DNA from 4 places in the Bacillus swezeyi genome. Region 4 is predicted to be linked to each of the others. Evidence: riboswitches for the same ligand, from Rfam matches in the RefSeq annotation. Region 4 holds a riboswitch; each other region holds the start of a gene.
What was found. A riboswitch is a leader RNA that binds a small molecule or an ion and turns the genes downstream of it on or off. The one in region 4 is predicted to bind thiamine pyrophosphate.

Region 1 (4,708 bases), 2.0 Mb from region 4:
CGATCGGAGAAGCCCCCGGCATAATCGCATGCACGCCAAGATCTTCAAGCTTTTTCGCCAGCACGACATCATCTGATGTATACGGCAGCACGATAAAGCCTTCTTCAAGCAAAGCTTCAGACGCCTTTAATGTTTCGACAGGGTCAGGCAGAAGCGAACGGTCACAGCCGATGACTTCTACTTTAATCATGTCGCAAAGGCCGGACGCTTTCGCAAGCCTGGCAATACGCACCGCTTCTTCAGCGGTTTTTGCGCCAGCCGTATTCGGCAGCAGCGTATAGCGGCTTAAATCAAGCTGTTCCAAAAAGTTAGGCTGTGACTCTTCAAAAATATTCATCCGTCTGACGGCAAAGGTCAAAATGTCTGACTCCGATACACGGACGGCTTCCTTTTGGATCTTAAATGACGGATATTTTCCTGTACCAAGCAAAAGTCTTGATGAAAATTGTTGATCAGCGATTTTAAACATGTTTATCCCCCTCCGACAAAATGAACGATTTCGATCACATCATTTTCTTCCAATTCGACTGTTTGATATTGATCTTTTCCAATAATCTGTCTGTTTCTTTCGACGACGACAACCCGGTTTTCCAGCTTGTAGGATGCGAGCAAATCATAAATCGTTCCACCGTCATCGTTCCATTCTATTTTCTTTCCGTTGAGCTGAATGTTCACCTGTTAACAGCCTCCTTTCGCTCCGCTTGAAACGCCTCTTCCCACGTTTTTTTAACGGGGCGGCCCAGAATCATGTCGGTGATCATCGCGCCGGTTGCAGGCGCCAGAAGAATGCCGTTTCTGAAGTGGCCGGCCGCAAACAAAATCCGGCCGTTTTCAGGATGCCTGCCGATATACGGATTGCCGTCTTCGGTTTCCGGCCTCAATCCGGCCCAGCATTGATCAATTTTCATTTTTTCGATCTCTGGCAGCATCGTTTTCGCCTTTTTGATGACGGCCTCGATTCCGCCGAGCTCAGGCTGCTCATTCCAGTCTCCCGGCTTCATCGTTGCCCCGACAACAAGCTTCCCGCTATGGCGGGGAACAATATAGCAATGATCATGATACAGCGTCCGGGTTAAAGGAATGCCCTCATTCCAAACAGACAGGCACTCGCCTTTTACAGGATAAAATCTTTTATTTAAGCCGAGCTGTTTGAAGAAAACGCCGCTCCATACACCGCTTGCAATCACCGCGTGCTCGGCTTCCACCTCTCCTGAAGCCGTTTTGACCGTGACTGCGCCTGGCCCGGTTTCGATCGAAGTGACAGGAGTGTATTCAAAAATATCGGCGCCCGACAGTTTGGCTCCCTTGGCAAACGCCCTGCAAACAGAAACGGGTTCGACTTGAACATCATCTTGGATGAAGTTTGCGCCGAGTATCCCTTTTGCCGCATAAGGCTCTTTCTCATATACCTCTCCGGGCGTCAGCCATTCCGCAGAATCCAATACAGCCATCTGCATGAGGCGCTCCCGGTCGCTTTCAGAAAAAGCGAGCTTTAAAATTCCGCCGTCGCGTCTTCTGATGTCAATGCCGCTTATCTGTTTTAATTCAGCTTCCAGCCGCTGATATGCCTTTTGGCTGGCTCTGGCAAATTCAAAAAATGTTCCGGGTTTATCGCATTCGGCATGGGCGCCGAGCATGCCCGCTGCCGCCCTGGTCGCTTTTTGTCCGATTTCTCCGCTTTCAAAAACAGCCGTTTTGATTCCTGCCTTTGCAAGATGGTAAGCAATCGAAGCGCCAATGATGCCTCCTCCGACCACAACGGTCTCATAACGCTTTTTCATATGAATCTCCCTTTACGTAACAGGCAAACCGCGCCGCTGCTTCAGCCGGATGGTCGCTTGAAATGATCCCTGACATGACGGCGATGCCGTCAGGGTTTGCCGTCTGCACCTCAGGCAGCCGCTTTTCGGTGATTCCCCCGATCGCAATGACTGGAATATGGACAGCCGCTTTAACATCAGCCAGGCAGCCGATCCCTCTTCCTGTCCGGCCTTTTTTGCTGTCCGTTTCAAAAATATGGCCAAACAACACGTAATCTGCACCTTCTTTTTCAGCCTGAACCGCTTCTTGAACGGAGTGCACGGATTTGCCAATTTTCAAGTGAGGAAAACGACTTCTCACACACTTGACAGAAAAGCTGTGAGAAGGCAGCTGAACGCGGTGTATATTGTAAAACAAAGCGATATCCACCCTGTCATTGATGATAAGCTTCCGTTTATCGACCCCGCCGATGAGCAGGCGGCTGATTAAATCTGATATGTCGCTGACGTTTTTTGACCGTTCTCTGATATGGATAAAATCGACTATATCCTTGATTGAAATGATTTTCGCAGCAAGCTCTTCCTGAGAGTGCCTGTCATTGGTGATCACGTGAATGCGCAAGCTGTTCCACCCCGCTTTTTGACCAGCCTTCCTGCCGGTGGGCCATATTCCAAAATTGATACTCATAATAGCTTGAGATCACGAAGTTTTTCTTCATTTTCGCGCGGGTTTCAGCAGTGCTTTTTTCAGCCAGCTCATCAAAACGATCAATCTGTTCAGTCACAAGCTCTTTAAACCAGTCTCCACCGTATGTGGCAATCCATTCTTGATAAACCCCGTTCTCAGGTATGCATGTTTGCAAAGTTTCTCCGACTTCATAATAAAGCCAATAGCAAGGAAGCAAAGCAGCGAGAATTTCTGCAAAATTGCCGCTCATCACGGAACGGTACATGTGGGAAGTATAGGCATAAGCCGTAGGCGACGGCTGAAACGCTTCAATTTCTTCTTCTGTAATCCCCAATAAATCCGTGAACTTCCTATGGAGAGACAGCTCTGCTTCATAAGTGCCCTTTGCATGTTCTGCCATCCGGCTTGTCGTATACAGATCATCTGCATATGCCGCAGCAAAGGATTGAACCTTGGCAAAATGGGTCAAGTAGTAGGAATCCTGCAGAACATAGTATTTAAAACAGTCAACAGGCAAAGAGCCGTCACCGATTCCTTTAATAAATGGATGGACAAAACTGCCTTCCCACCATTCTGCAGCGCTTTTTCGGCATTCTTCTGAAAATTTCATATCGAGGCTCCTCCTTTAATTCTGAAAATGAAAAAACCACTTTCCCCGCAGGAAAAGTGGTTTGGAATTTGCATATATACATAATCAAATACCTTGCCACTTCCCTACGCAGGTATGAACCTGTTCAGGTTATGAGGGTCTAAAAGTCACACTTTTATCTCAGCCCTTATCAAGGACTCCCCTAGTGGAAAACATTTCTTTTTCATTCAGTTATACTTTTATCTTAACACGAAATAGAAAATGGTCAAGCATCAGTCTTCAAGCGTTTTTTTCAGTTCTGTGATATATCCGCGCGAACCGGTGGCGATCAGCCTGTCACCCATTTGCAGCCTTGTATCTCCATGAGGCACAAGGCTGTCGATGCCTCGGAAAATCCGTACAAAAATGACATCCCCGGTAAAAGGAAACTCCCTTAACAGCACACCGTCAAACCGTTCGTTGTTCATGTTGATCTGGTACAATGATGCATCCTGGTTGGTCAGCAATTTCATGACGCCAGGCGCCTCAATAAGTGCGCGAAGCAATGTTTTCGTTGACAGCAGAATGGAGATTGTATCGATTCCGTTTTCTTTTAATTCAGCTTCGGCTTTAGGCGAATCTGCGCTGGCGATAATTCTGTCGACCTTTTGCTCCTTTGCAAAAAGGGCAATCCCGGTGTTTCGCTCTTCATTTCCTGTCGCCACGACAAGAATATCCGTTTCAAAAACGTTAAACGATTGAAGTGTGCTATATTCATAATCCGGCAGCATTTCCACATCAAAAACGGAATCAGCCAGCTTTTCTTCTTTCTTTTCCTGATGCACATGCAGAATTCTGACATGATATTCTTCAGAAGAGAGCTCAAGCGTGACCGGCAGCGTCATTTGATTGGCGCCGATAAAGCTGATCGTCTTTTTCTCTGTTTCGCTTTCCGCTTTCGGCATCAATTTTTTAAAGCCGATCGGTGTAATGATACATGTGATCACAGCCACCAAAATCAGCGCTCCAGACATTTGCGCATCGATAACGCCAATGCGTTCACCGATCGTTGTCGCAGCAATGACAAGGGACAGCGTCGATGTCAGGAGAAAACCTGAAGCCAGGACCGTTTTTGTGTCATACCATTTTTTCAAAAGCAATGCGGGAAGAACCTTGCTTATTAATAACGCAACAAACAGCAGCGGAATCATGATTAAAATTTTCGGATTCTCAAAAAGCGACCAAATATCCAATTTGACCCCCGTCATGACAAAAAAGATCGGGATCAAAAATCCATAGCCGAACGAATCAAGCTGCTGAACAAGCTCTTTGTTCGGAGAAAGAAGCGATACGAGCACCCCGGCTAAAAATGCGCCGAGAATGTTTTCCGCGCCGAGCGACTCCGAGAGTGCGACCAGTACAATGATCAAAGTAAAAATCGCCCTTGTGCCGATTTGAATCGTCCCTTTTGACATCACTTCGACAAAAGACCGCTTTTTAAAGATTCTCCCGAAAAGATACAGAACGACGCCTGCGGCAAATAATATGATCAACAGCCACATATTGCTGTTTTCATCACCATAGATTGATGCGAACACCGCCAGCAGAATCATCGTCGCAAGATCGGCAATCACCGCTACAAGCAAAATAACCTGGCCGATATTTGTCTTCATGAGCCGCTCTTCCTTCAAA
Region 2 (4,708 bases), 1.3 Mb from region 4:
TAGATCATCGTAACACTCCTTAAGTAGTTGTCTCTTAATTAATGATTGAGCGATACGCGAAATGATTTGTAGGCCCTTGTCCCTTCCCAATTCCTATGGGATGTTTAATAGCTGCTGAAATAAATTCTTTTCCTGTTGCGACAGATTCTGGTATACTGTGCTGCTTTGCTAGCTCTGCAGTTATAACGGCAGAAAAAGTACAGCCTGTTCCATGGGTATGTTTTGTATCAAAGCGAGGAGAAACAAATTCCTCAAAGGTCTCGTCAAAGTACATAATATCGCGAGCTTCTCCGTTCAAATGCCCTCCTTTTACGACAGCACTCTTTGCTCCATATACTTCCACAATTTCTTTAGCAGCATCACGCATCTGCTGTATAGTTTTTATTGATTTGCCGATTATTACTTCTGTTTCTGGAATATTTGGTGTAATAACAGTTGTTTGAGGTATTAATAATTTTTTCAAATGATTAACGGCATCCTTATGAAGCAGATGATGTCCGCTTTTAGCAACCATAACTGGGTCCATCACATACGATTGGATATGAGCCGCTTTTAATTTTTCAGCTATCAGTTCAATAATTTCTACACTTGCAAGCATACCAGTTTTTACAGCATCTGGTTTTATGTCTCCAATGACACAGTCTATTTGCTGAGATATATTATTCAGAGATACCTCCTCAAAACTTTTCACACCAAGTGTGTTTTGAGCAACAACTGATGTAATAACAGCCATTCCATATACTTGCTGTTCCTGAAAGGTTTTTAAGTCTGCATGAATTCCCGCTCCCCCGGTTGGATCTGTTCCAGCAATCGAAAGTGCTTTGTAGATATCCGTCAACTCATACTCCTCCTTAGGTAGGTTTAACTGCTTCAAAAATTATAAAAGGTGGATATTCCTTTTCACTTTTCCAATTATTAAATTTAAATTTTTGTTCGATAGCCTTTAACTGCTCTCCGTCAATTTCGTTTAACGTTGGTTCTAGTAAAGTTACACTTTCAAAACCTGCATTAGATAAAAGTTTATAGTACATTGACTTCGGCCAATGAAAGTCATTTAAAATTAAATCTGCTTGTTCAGGAACATGAAGCCACTCATTTCTTTCTTCTCCATAAGAATATTCTTTCCCCGGTATTCCGTTGCGAAAGGTTGAAAATTCTATTCCAGTTGAATCAGGGTTCGTATCGAGTATAACAAAAGAAGCGCCCGGTTTTAACACACGAAAAATTTCATCCATTATTCTTTTGATACGTTGATCACTATCTGTATTAATAAAGACGTAACAGGCCATAGCAGCATCAACTGAATGATCTGGTAAGAAGAAAAGATTATCATGTTCAATTAAATGATAGTCAACATGTGGATGCTTTCTTTTTGTCTTTGCTATATCTAACATCTTACTTGATTCATCTACTGCGATTACATTGCAATCTATTCTGTCAGCTAACCTATATGCTACCTTTCCGGGACCACAGCCAAAATCGAGCACCTTTTTAATATCCTCTTTATCAAATTTACGAAAAACATACTCAAAACCTAATGTTTGTTCTAAAACGTCGTTATAAGCATCGAATTTACCAGCAACACTGTCTTCTTTCCAAGAAGTTTTCATTAAATTTCCTCCTTTTGTTTAGTTGAGAAATAATTAAACCACTTATTTCTAACAAAAAATTGATAAATAGGAAGTAAGCCTTGAAATAGAGAATGATCCATATCTCGTTTATAAGCAATATGCTGATATATACTGAAAAGTAAAAGAATCTGTTTCCAATATTCAGGTAAGTCTAGAGTTTCAATATCCTGCTTTGACATTGAAATTTGATCTTTTCTAAGCAAAGCCTCATATTCTAAAACTGTTTCGATGAAGGGCCAATTATTCCCGGTAGGCATTTTAGGAAATTCAAAAGCCGAGATATCATTATGGGTTTTTGCTTCCTCAAGTACTGTTTTTGCCCATTCGTTGTCCGACTCGTAAATATGAATGGAACCAACATTATGGAAATATTCCCCGACTTCTAAATGAAGTTCTCTCGCCATTAATTCTTGCATAAATGTAAAAGAGAACAGATCACTAATCATCCCTCGAAATGCATCATTTGCACGCATTACGGAAGACATGTATAACTTGTCTTCTCTTATGAAAAATTGCAAACCGATTGTGCAAGAAACATCAATGTTTCCAGAAACGAAGAGTTCCGAGGCATCGAATATTTGAATAAATGCCCTTTTTGAATCAATGTCTTCTTGTGTCAAAAGATTTTTTATTCTATTCCATTGATTTAGTTTTGCGTTTCCAAATTCAAATATTTTAGGACCATACGCAGTACCTGTTAATGTTTTTTTATTCATTGAATATAAAGGCATTTTTTTATTGTAATAACTAATAAAATCTAAGTTATTACTCCCCGATAAATACCATAAAACTTCAGCAAAATTAAACACGATATTTGTTTTTCTAGAGGGTAAGTAAGTGACACGTTCTATTGGATTTTCAAGGATCAGATGATAGTTCAATTGTTCTTTGCTTTTTTGTCCACGCGGTGAATTCAAAAATTCAGGGTTGTAATAGATGTCATACAGGGTTTCCATATATGCTTCATGAAAAGTTTTCTTTCTCATTTAGATTCCACCTTTTATTTCATAAGGATACTTTTAATCTTCTCTAATAAATCATCAGTATCTTTAAAATTAATGTATTCAACATCAGCTACTACATTTAACCCTTGAATTAAGAATGCGTAATCCCTATCATTTTCTAGTAATAACACTATCTTTTTTTTCAAGGCAGAAGCCCATCCAATTTCTATATGCGTTCCAGGAGAAGCCGGTGAGCCAGGAAAAGCTACAAAAAGGTCGCAAGTGCTTATTTCATCAAAATCAATTTTAGTGCACTGTTGGGGTGTCATGAAATCTTTCCCCCATCCTTCTCGCTTGTGAGCATTATGAACTAACCATCCTTCATTTTCAAAAAAAGAAATTAATGACTCCAACTTTCCCCTTTCATGTAAACTCATCAATCCAGTATTCTCATCTACTAAACTTTTAAAAGGCCCTGCTAAAAAAACTTTTTTAGTTGTCACTTTAATATCATCCTTTCAAAATAAATAAAGCCACTTTCATATGGAAAGTGGCTTAAATATAGATAAGATAAAAAATCTCTCTAATTTTTTCACTTCCCTACGCTGGTGTTAACCAAATCAGGTTCAAAGGGTCAGGACTTATGTCTCTTCTCAGCTTCTAAAGCTCCCCTAGTGGATAAAATATAAATATTTACTTTAATCCTAAACTATTCCATGTCATTAGTCAAACAATGATAGGATTAAAAAGGAAGCAGCTAATTATTATTTAAAAGTGGATTCCATCAAACAACTGAGATAACAGTTTGCCTTCCCATTTCCTTTTCCAAATATGCCAAATAAGTTTGACATAATGAAAACAATCATTTACGACAAATATGTAAAATATCTTTTCCATAAAGGAGTTTTTATGGAAAAAGGTTATAAAACATGCTAGAAAGGAAAAAGGTTTTTCTCAAGAGCAATTGGCCAAAGCGTGCGGCGTTTCCCGTCAAACCATTAATGCTATTGAAAATAATAAGTATGATCCGAGTTTATCTCTTGCTTTTCAATTGGCATATTGTTTAGGGGTAACAGTTGACCAATTATTTTTATTCGAATCAGAAAGGGATGTCAGAAATGAGAAAAATTGAAGTGTTTAGTTTGCTATTTCTAATCATTATTACCTTATACTTCGAGGGAACTTTACTGAGCTATATTAAACAACATCGGACGTTACTGAAGGGATTTTATTGATTAATTTGCTATTAGCATGGGGTCAATTCTTTATATGGAGAACGAAAAATAAAGTAAAGAAGGATGAAATGGGTAAATAAATACTAAAAAAAGTGCTCCAATGAGTTACAACATCGTTTTTATCACTTTATTTACTCTTTGGATCATCGATTTCTTTTTCATTAATAACGGAAAGAACTATATATTATTTGTCGCTTTTTGCATTGCATATATAACTTATCCCTAATCCAATTTGTTTTGGTAAAAAACATATATAAGAGGATAACAAGAGTTAGCCTACTCAATGATTTTTATCTTTCTGTTTAAATTATAGAACATACCTGCATCATTTGGTATGTTCTTTCTTATGCTGTGAATCCAGGCGCATCTCCATTCAAACTTCCCTTTCTCAGGAATAGGTACGCAGAGTAACGTTAGCAGTTCTGCTGACTCAAGCCGGCTTGTTGTGTTTGCATTGACAATTATCCATCCATTCCAAAACCTGCTCATTTTTTGAATTTATATATGATTACTGTGGTAATCTAAGGATAGTCAATAAGGAAAGAAGGTGATCCCATGCCCACTAACAATAAACCCAATAGATTAATCGCTGAGAAGTCTCCGTATTTACTCCAACATGCTCACAATCCTGTGGATTGGTATCCGTGGGGAGAAGAAGCCTTCGAAAAAGCAAAACGCGAAAACAAGCCGGTTCTCGTCAGCATCGGCTATTCGACTTGCCATTGGTGTCAATAAGAAACTAAGATAGAAATATTATCTTAATCATAAACATAAATCTACATGTGATCGGGCATAGTTAATATACATGAAGGAATTGAAAGAAATAACAATAACTTCAGATTGTTCCCAAAGTTTACTGAAAACCCTTGATTTTTGATGTTGAACCTTTTAAATATTT
Region 3 (4,708 bases), 2.2 Mb from region 4:
TGAAAACGAGCAATTCTGAACTGCATTTTGTTTTTAACCTTATTCCCATTCTTCTATTTGTTTCGGTTCTGGCGGTTTACTCTTTTTTAGAGAAGAAAGGCTCTCGCAAACGAAGCCTTATTCTCATTCCTGATGAATTTAAAGAACAGGATGAAAGGGAGCAGATGATGACCGCCAAAGCGTGCAGAACCTCTTACATCGTTCTGTATTTTGCAATGCCTGTCGCAGCGCTCCTCATGATCTTTTATCCGTTTTTCCAAGTCGATATCCCGTACTTTCCGATTATCGTCATCTTTGTGTTAATTGTCATTCAACACTTGTCATATATGTTTTCATTTCAAAAGAACAGATAAGCAGATGAAGGCCCCCGCTTCATCTGCTTTTTTTGTCAGCTGTATATGCGGCTGCCCGCTTTTTTAAATTCCTTCGCCTTTTCTTCCATGCCTTTTTCAATAGCCTTTTCTTCATCAAGATTATTTTCATTTGCATAATCGCGAATATCTTGAGAAATCCTCATGCTGCAAAATTTCGGACCGCACATTGAGCAAAAGTGAGCGGTCTTCGCGCCTTCGGCCGGCAAGGTCTCATCGTGAAATGCAAGCGCCCTTTCCGGATCCAGCGAGAGGTTGAACTGGTCCCGCCAGCGGAATTCAAAGCGTGCTTTCGAAAGCGCATCATCGCGAATTTGCGCGCCGGGATGCCCTTTAGCGAGATCAGCCGCATGAGCCGCAATTTTGTATGTAATGACCCCTTCGCGGACATCATCTTTATTCGGAAGCCCCAAATGTTCTTTCGGCGTGACATAACAAAGCATTGCAGTTCCATACCAGCCGATCATCGCCGCTCCAATCGCTGATGTAATATGGTCATAGCCCGGGGCAATATCGGTCGTCAGCGGGCCGAGTGTATAAAACGGGGCCTCCTTGCAAATCTCCATTTGCTTATCGACATTCTCTTTAATTTTATGCATCGGCACATGCCCCGGTCCTTCGATCATCACCTGCACATCATGTTTCCAGGCAATTTCCGTCAGCTCGCCGAGCGTTTCCAATTCGGCAAACTGGGCTTCATCATTCGCATCAGCAATCGAACCGGGACGAAGTCCGTCACCCAATGAAAATGCGATATCATAAGCTTTCATAATTTCGCAAATTTCTTCAAAATGCGTGTAAAGGAAACTTTCTTCATGATGCGCCAGACACCATTGCGCCATAATCGCTCCGCCGCGGGAGACGATGCCCGTGACACGCTTTGCCGTGAGCGGCACATAGCGCAGGAGTACACCGGCATGAATCGTAAAATAATCCACACCCTGCTCTGCCTGTTCAATCAATGTATCGCGGTAAACTTCCCAAGTCAGATCTTCCGCGACACCGTTTACTTTCTCAAGCGCCTGATAAATCGGCACGGTTCCTACAGGCACTGGACAGTTGCGGATGATCCATTCCCTTGTTGTGTGAATATCCTTCCCAGTGGACAGATCCATCATCGTATCGGCGCCCCAGCGGATCGCCCATGTCATTTTCTCCACTTCTTCTTCAATTGAGGAGGTGACGGCTGAATTCCCTATATTGGCATTAATTTTCACGTGGAAGTTCCGGCCGATAATCATCGGCTCGCTTTCCGGATGATTGATGTTTGACGGAATGATCGCCCGGCCGCTCGCTACTTCATCACGGACAAATTCAGGAGATACATGCTCGCGAATCGCGATAAACTCCATTTCAGGAGTGATGATCCCCTTTCTTGCGTAATGTAGCTGAGTGACATTTTGTCCTTTTTTCGCGCGCAGCGGTTTTCTTTTCAGCCCCGGGTAGCTGTGATTCGTCTGCTTCACATTTTTATAGCCGTTATCCTCAGGCTTTATGTCTCTGCCCTCGTATTCCTCGGTATCGCCGCGCTCTTTGATCCAGGCCGACCGCAAAGGCTTCAGCCCCTTTAAAATGTCAACCTCCGCCTTTGCGTCTGTGTAAGCACCGCTCGTGTCGTATATACGAACAGGCTGATTTTCTTCTTCGCCGAATGAACCTGTCGTTGGGCTCAGGGCAATTTCTCTCATCGGGACTTGAATGTCAGGACGCGATCCTTCGACATACACCTTTCGGCTCCCTGTAAAGCTTGACATAATCGAGATGTTTTTTTGCTGTACTGACTCATGTTTCATGTTTTAAAATCCTTCCCCTCTATAAATTGGTCAAGACTAAACCTGAGAACTGTACCAGCACAAAAAAACCAGGCACATTTTCATGAACCTGGTTTAAAGTCAGTAAAAAATCACCATTATTGCACGGCAATTCGCAATAATCAGCATAAATCACTTTTACTTCCCCACGCTGGTACGAACCAGATCAGGTCCAAAGGGTTAAGAAACGCATTCGTTCCTCTCTCAGCCCATGCAGGGCACCCCTAGTAATGCTATTTAATTCGTCACTATGGTAACACAATGAACACATGATGAAAAGTTAAAATGTAATCATTCCTGCTTTTTAGGAATGATTGACTACAAAAACGTATGAAAGCTGCTTTTAATTAAAAAGGGATATGTCAGCAAAAGTGAATACCATTATGGAGAAAGATCCGTTAACAGGATTATAAATGATCGTGCAGAACACCAATCATTCTCTTGAGCTCACCAGCTGCGATCTGTCCCGGAGCCGAGGCTTTCTTTGCGGCGCCGAAAGTCATGGCCGAACCAAACACCTCGCCTGCCAAACGGCTGACTACACCCTTCCCGGCCATGGACATCGTAATAATCGGCCGCTTTGCATACTGCTCATGCATCGTATACGTCGCTTCAAGCAGCCTTAGCACATCAGCCGGCGTTTCAGGCATAACTGCAATTTTCGGCAAATCTGCACCCAATTCCTGCGCTTTCTTCAAGCGGGAAATCATTTCTTCTGTGGCCGGCGTCTTCTCAAAATCATGATTGGAAATAATGACTGCCACTTCATTCGCATGTGCGGCTTCCGTCGCTGCTTTCACAGCCCGTTCATCATGAAACAGCTCGATATCGATGAGATCGGCAAGCCCTGTTTTGATAACCGTTTCATTTAAAGAAAAATAATATTCCGGGCTGACATCTTTTTCTCCGCCTTCCCTCGCACTGCGAAAGGTAAAGATCAGCGGAGTTTCTTTCAAAAGGCCGCGGATTTCCGACAAAGCCTCAGTTACCTTCTCGATGTCTTCAACACCTTCATAAAAATCTGCCCGCCATTCGGCGACATCCGCATCAAACGTCTGCAGAAAAGCCGCTTCTTCTTTCAATTGTCCGAGTGTTTCTCCGACAAGGGGCACACAAATTTTCGGGGCGCCTTCTCCAAACGTCATTCCTCTGACCTTCACCAGTTTCTCCACTTGTTTCAGCTCCTGTTCTTTCTATATCCGTGAAATCTCAATGACTTAACGGTAACCAATATTCATCATAAGCGCAAGCAAAAATCTTAGGCTATGCCGCAGATATGAAACAAAAATAGATGAACACCCAGAGCATAGGCAAGTGCACAAGAATAGGATGAAGTTGGAATGATCATATAGAACGAAGGAGGAAATATAATGGATGACCATACCGTTCCCTATCATGCGGATTTAAGGAACGTCCAGCACCAACGTGTTTTAAAAATGCTTCAGCATTGTGAAGCTGTTTGTGAGTTAACTGAGTATTACGTTCTCACAAGGGAAGATCCGAGACATAGAAAAGACCAATTAAGAATGCTTAGAGATTGTGCCGATATATGTACGCTGACCGCCAAATATATCGCAAGGTACAGCCGCTTTGCAAAATCGCTTGCCTTGCTGTGCGCAAAAATTTGTGAAATCTGCGGAAATCACTGTTCACAACAGCCCGATCAGCAATCGCAAACATGCAGTCAGACTTGCCTGCAATGCGCCCAGGAATGCCGTTCCTTTGCAATGCCGTCATGATATGCTGAGAAAATGAACTTACGGATTGTACGAAAAACGTTTCTTACTGATCGTGAGAAACGTTTTTTCATCACTCCCGAAAGAAGAACAGATTTTGAGTCGTGCCGAAGCGATTTCGAGATCAGCCGTTAAGGGCTATGAATGGTATACGATTTATATTAAAGTTTCTATTTTATATCATTCTGGATAGCGCAAGTAAAAAAAGACGGCCATGTTTCGCCACCTTAGAATCGGTCCTGTTCTATGATCCAATCATAATGCGTTTCATAGCCGAAATTCGGCAGACCGCTCTCGCTGACCTTTTGTGTTTCTTTAGATTCGGCTATCAGGCTATACTCATACGACCTCCTTGCGTACAATTCGGATATAACGAAAAACGGCCTAGCATAGCGCTAGACCGTTTTTCGTATTATTTTCGAATAATAAACTTGATACCGGTGGTCGGGGTCGAACCGACACTCCCGAAGGAACACGATTTTGAGTCGTGCGCGTCTGCCAATTCCGCCACACCGGCATGTGTGAGCAATGGTGCCGAGGGCCGGACTTGAACCGGCACGGTAGTCACCTACCGCAGGATTTTAAGTCCTGTGTGTCTGCCAATTCCACCACCCCGGCACGGGCAAATAAGGCGACACCCGGATTCGAACCGGGGATAAAGGTTTTGCAGACCTCTGCCTTACCACTTGGCTATGCCGCCATCATTTTAAGAAATTGGAGCGGAAGACGGGATTCGAACCCGCGACCCCCACCTTGGCAAGGTGGTGTTCTACCACTGAACTACTTCCGC
Region 4 (4,708 bases):
GCTGGTGTCGCTGCTGGTCTGCGTCCTGTTTTTAGCACCTGCAGCAGAAGCTTTTGCCGCACCGAAACAGGCTGAGCTTAATGAGTATCTTGAAGAAATAGGAATAACAGAAAAAGAAATGGAAGCCTATTTACAAGATACATATGATGAAAGTTTGAGAGATTTTGATTCAGTAGAAGAGTTAAGAGACTTTTTGGGAGAAAGGCTGACCGAAAAGCTTTTGGCATCATATTTAAAAGAATACGGATTAAGTGAAAAAGAAGCGGTTGATCTTTTCGTTGAAAATGGCTATATGGAAAGCGGTCAAAACATTCTCGACGTATTTGTGTTTGAGTATGAATTGGACGATGCTCTATTTATGGTGACATATGAAGAAGACGATCTGGAGATCGGAAATTTATTTCAAGAACTGGGTGTGGATGACCTAGAGTGGGAGAAGCTCGTCGATCACCTCCGCAATGTGCGGGACAAAAATCCAAACTTTGAAAATGATCTGATGGCGCTTGGAGAGCGGCTTGAAGCGGTCGCTGCTTTCGAGTCGGTGTCAGAGCTGTCGGCTCAAGACATCGCTGAAATGCTTTCAGTTTTGAATGACGTTCAGAAGACGCTTGAAGTGAAGACAAAATATTACCTCGTCAAAGACGGAAAGAAAAAAGCGGTGACTTTGACGACGCTGGTCAGTGCGGACGATCTGAAGGGAGCAAGCCTCCTTGTGGAAGTTTATGACTTGCAAGGCCATTTCATTTTGGATGTTTTGCTGACACCTGAAATGATTGGATCGGATTTAATACATGATACAGGGGCAAAAGTGAAGCAAACTAAAACTGCTGTCAAACATGAAACAAAAACATCTCACGTGAAAAAGACGGTTAAAGGTGCAAAGCTGCCAAAAACGGCCGGACACTATGCGGAATGGTCACTTCTTGGTGTTGTTCTGATGCTAGGCGGATTTTTCTTGATCAGAAGGCTTCGCAAAGCGGCTTAAATGTAACTTCCCATTCTCATCTTGTTTAGAATGGGCGTTTTTTGTAAGGAGTGAAACGAGATTAAGACATTGCGAAAAAAGGTCATTTGGCTTTTCGCCATTGTTATGGTAGCTGCTGGATTATATTTTATAACAACGAATGTGTTTAAGCTTTTACATGGCTACGCCCTTTTTTCATTTCAGCAGGTGAAAGAAGAGAAAACAACTGAAAAACCGCCCGTTCAAACGGCGAAAAAAGAAAAGATCGCAATAGATCAAACTTTTGAAACCGGTGAAAAAATCGGCGATCTCGTGATTCCGAAAATCAATGCAAGGCTTCCGATTTATCATGGGACAGATGAAGATGAATTGCAAAAAGGTGTGGGCCATTTCGCCGGCTCTGTTTTACCTGGGGAAGAGGACAATTCGGTTTTATCAGGCCACCGCGATACGGTTTTTAGAAAGCTCGGAGAAGTGGGCAAAGGGGATCGGTTAATTGTTGAAGCTGTCTATGGAACTTTTACATACAAAGTGAAAAAGGTTCGAATCGTAGATGCGGATGACCGGACGGTTATTGTCCCGAAGCCGAGAGCGACGTTGACCGTATCGACCTGCTATCCCTTTGATTTCATTGGGGCTGCACCGGAGCGGTATGTATTGGTGGCAGATTTAATAAAAGGATAAAAAACAGCGGAAGCCCATGTCAATCCGCTGTTTTTTATATTTATCTCATTTCCATCTGCCTGCCCAAGAGCCTTGGAGCCGTGAGCAGCAGCAGGCACAGTACGATTGTGCAAATGATGAAAGATGGAAGCATGTATGTTCCATTGTATACTAATGAATAAATCCAGACAGGTGTGCCTTGAGGCGCATAGTGTCCGAAGAAGACGGCGCCGCTGATCAGATGGGAGAGAAACTTCAGCCCGCTTCCAATAAAAACGGCAAGTGTAACATATGAAGCAAGTTTGCCCTTTTTTTTCTCGCTGGACGCTTTACGGATCGGAACGGCAAATGCCCCGCCGATTCCAGCGGCCGTGGGCGCGATAAAATAATCAAGGAGAAACTGCAGGGGATGAGCAATGTAAAGCCCCCCGCTTACAAACTGGAGCAATCCGGCTAAAAATCCAGTTGTCAGCCCCGCCTTCAACCCCCATCTAAAGGAGATCAAAAAAATCGGAATCATCATGACGGCAATTGAACCGCCTTGGGGCATTTTTAAGAACATTCCGGACACCATATCCAATATGATGGCAATTCCGGTCATGATCGCAATTTCAATAAGACGTACAAGTTGTTTTGATTGATTCATGATTACCCTCACTTTTGATGAACAAAGGGATACTGGACTTCTTTCCCAATAAAAAAAGCAATGCGGGGAAGGAGTAGGAAAGTTTTCCACGCACTGCTTTGGATGCAAGTTAGAATGACTTTGCCACATCCCTACGCCAGCGTTAACTAACAGGTTCAAAGGGTCAGAACGGTTCGTTCACTCTCAGCCTGAAGGCTCCCCTTGTGGTCATCGGTTATTTAGTTATATTCTACTATACTAAAAAACGAAACGGACGACAAGCTTCATTTTCAAAAAAAATTGCTTAATTTCTCCAATATGTAGCAATGCTATCGGCTTTTCCTTTATAATAGAACTTATTCGTACGTACAAGATGCAGTAAAGGGTTGATCTGATGAGTGAGCATACAAAATACAGCATGGTCAAAAATCAAATTAAGTCATGGATATACGAGGGAAAGGTTAAGCCTGGAGAAAAAATTCATTCTGAAAATGAATTGATGAAAATATTCGATGTCAGCAGGCATACGATTCGGCAGGCCATCGGCGACCTGGTCCATGAAGGCCTTCTTTACAGAGAGCAGGGGTCAGGGACGTATTGTTCGCACCGTCTTCAGCTTTCGGAAAAAGGAAGGGAAAGAAATAAAATGATCGGAGTCATCACGACATATCTGTCCGACTACATCTTTCCTTCTATTATAAGGGGAATTGAATCTTCGCTGTCGAGCGAAGGATATACGCTGATCGTGGCAAGTACAAATAATGATATTGAAAAAGAAAAACAGTGCCTCGTGAATATGCTTGATAAAAAAATTGACGGACTGATTGTAGAGCCGACGAAAACCGGAAGCTTTAATCCGAACTTAAACTATTATTTGACGCTCGAACAGCACCATATTCCATATTTGATGATTAATCAGTTTTATCAGGAATTAAATCCGCCGCATTTCATTTTGGATGATGAGCATGGCGGCTTTATCGCCACTGAGCATTTAATCAAGCTCGGCCATGAAAGAGTTTTTGGGTTTTTTAAACAGGATGACATGCAGGGTGTCAACAGAATGAAAGGTTTTATCCGCGCCTTTAGAGAAAACGGCTTGTCATTTTATCCTGAGATGGTCGTTACATACACGACAGAAAACAAAAAAGAAAAGACGGTATCCGAAGTAAGAAAGCGGCTGTCTTCTTCCGAACGGCCGACAGCGATTTTCTGCTACAATGACGAAGTTGCTCTTATGGTACTTGATGTGGTAAGGGAATTTGGCTTGAAAGTACCTGAAGACATATCGATTGTCGGGTACGATGATTCACATTTAAGCCAGGCCTCTGAAGTGAAGCTGACATCAGTCACCCATCCGAAAATGCAATTGGGAATCGAAGCGGCCAAATGGATGATCGCCAAAGTAGAGGGCCGGAATGCAGACCAGCTTGAGCATTCCACTGTTTACAAACCTGAACTGATTGTCAGACAATCGACAGCCAAGTTAAAAAATAGTTGAACGATATGTGATTTTTTGGGGACGCAACACGTTTAAGGGTACAGGTGTGTAAAAGAAAAATGGGATCACTGTCATTGATATTCACCATGGTCATGATGGTGATCTTTTTCATCGCACACCTAAAGGTTTTAAAAAATGGACGATGTGCTGATCGCATACAGTGCTGCATTCATTAGAGCTTCACCCCCAGAATCAACCGAAAACATCATGCGCGGAGCAGCTGTTTTCTCTATTGTTTTATACGAAGACGGCGTTCCTTGAACAATGTGCCATTTGGTCATACCTCTTTAAAAGAGGCGATGAGAGGAAACTCATGATCAATATCGTCAGCGCTTTGCTGTTTTGATTCCTCAAAGCGGAGCTTGCAGGAAGACTGCTGTTCCATTCAGCTCTCTGATGTTGCACTCTGCAAAACAGAAGTCCGAAAAGCCTATCCAATAGAAGGAAGCGGAAAAGTGGATTGAGACTCTGTTGATAAAACTTTCCCATCAGGCTGCATAAACGGCATTCGGCCAGAGTTGTGGAAAGTTAAAAGTTTGATACAAGGACCCGGTGAAGTCAGATTTTGCGATTTCGTTTATCTGGATTATTATTTTTTCAAAAAAACTATTGTGCAAAATAAAAATAGATGTTATATTAATATCCGTCCCTAAAAAGACGGCTTTATAAAACAGCATTTAAAATAAGATTGAAAAAAGTTGTTGACATTCACTTTACTAGAATGTTATATTAGTAAAGTCGCTTCTTTGAGAGGCGGAAATGATCTTTGAAAACTAAACAAGACAAACGTACCTGTTAATTCATTAAATAAATCGCACATGCGAATGTGCGTAGTCATTATCAAACTTCATGGAGAGTTTGATCCTGGCTCAGGACGAACGCTGGCGGCGTGCCTAATACATGCAAGTCGAGCGGACCGACGGGAGCTTGCTCCCTTAGGTTAGCGGCGGACGGGTGA

Region 1: another riboswitch for thiamine pyrophosphate. It lies ahead of tenA (thiaminase II); the one in region 4 lies ahead of thiT (energy-coupled thiamine transporter ThiT).
Region 2: another riboswitch for thiamine pyrophosphate. It lies ahead of RBH91_RS01245 (nucleoside 2-deoxyribosyltransferase); the one in region 4 lies ahead of thiT (energy-coupled thiamine transporter ThiT).
Region 3: another riboswitch for thiamine pyrophosphate. It lies ahead of thiC (phosphomethylpyrimidine synthase ThiC); the one in region 4 lies ahead of thiT (energy-coupled thiamine transporter ThiT).

Annotation. Positions count from the first base shown of each region.
Region 1 is NZ_CP133085.1:1,420,143-1,424,850, reverse strand. It holds gene RBH91_RS06830 (thiazole synthase) at 1-469, opposite strand, end outside; gene thiS (sulfur carrier protein ThiS) at 472-675, opposite strand; gene thiO (glycine oxidase ThiO) at 672-1,781, opposite strand; gene tenI (thiazole tautomerase TenI) at 1,765-2,382, opposite strand; gene tenA (thiaminase II) at 2,357-3,058, opposite strand; TPP riboswitch at 3,143-3,251, opposite strand; gene RBH91_RS06805 (monovalent cation:proton antiporter family protein) at 3,310-4,708, opposite strand, start outside.
Region 2 is NZ_CP133085.1:211,762-216,469, reverse strand. It holds gene RBH91_RS01265 (HAD-IIA family hydrolase) at 1-8, opposite strand, end outside; gene thiD (bifunctional hydroxymethylpyrimidine kinase/phosphomethylpyrimidine kinase) at 35-838, opposite strand; gene RBH91_RS01255 (class I SAM-dependent methyltransferase) at 852-1,610, opposite strand; gene RBH91_RS01250 (thymidylate synthase) at 1,610-2,617, opposite strand; gene RBH91_RS01245 (nucleoside 2-deoxyribosyltransferase) at 2,632-3,078, opposite strand; TPP riboswitch at 3,156-3,258, opposite strand; gene RBH91_RS01240 (helix-turn-helix transcriptional regulator) at 3,498-3,707, shown strand; partial or broken gene RBH91_RS01235 (DUF255 domain-containing protein) at 4,366-4,539, shown strand.
Region 3 is NZ_CP133085.1:1,090,933-1,095,640, reverse strand. It holds gene RBH91_RS05170 (hypothetical protein) at 1-353, shown strand, start outside; gene thiC (phosphomethylpyrimidine synthase ThiC) at 389-2,164, opposite strand; TPP riboswitch at 2,309-2,418, opposite strand; gene aroD (type I 3-dehydroquinate dehydratase) at 2,590-3,354, opposite strand; gene RBH91_RS05155 (four-helix bundle copper-binding protein) at 3,553-3,921, shown strand; tRNA gene RBH91_RS05150 (tRNA-Leu) at 4,354-4,435, opposite strand; tRNA gene RBH91_RS05145 (tRNA-Leu) at 4,448-4,536, opposite strand; tRNA gene RBH91_RS05140 (tRNA-Cys) at 4,548-4,618, opposite strand; tRNA gene RBH91_RS05135 (tRNA-Gly) at 4,634-4,708, opposite strand.
Region 4 is NZ_CP133085.1:3,452,709-3,457,416, reverse strand. It holds gene RBH91_RS17200 (processed acidic surface protein) at 1-985, shown strand, start outside; gene RBH91_RS17195 (class D sortase) at 1,091-1,648, shown strand; gene thiT (energy-coupled thiamine transporter ThiT) at 1,689-2,273, opposite strand; TPP riboswitch at 2,385-2,485, opposite strand; gene RBH91_RS17185 (GntR family transcriptional regulator) at 2,647-3,750, shown strand; rRNA gene RBH91_RS17180 (16S ribosomal RNA) at 4,597-4,708, shown strand, end outside.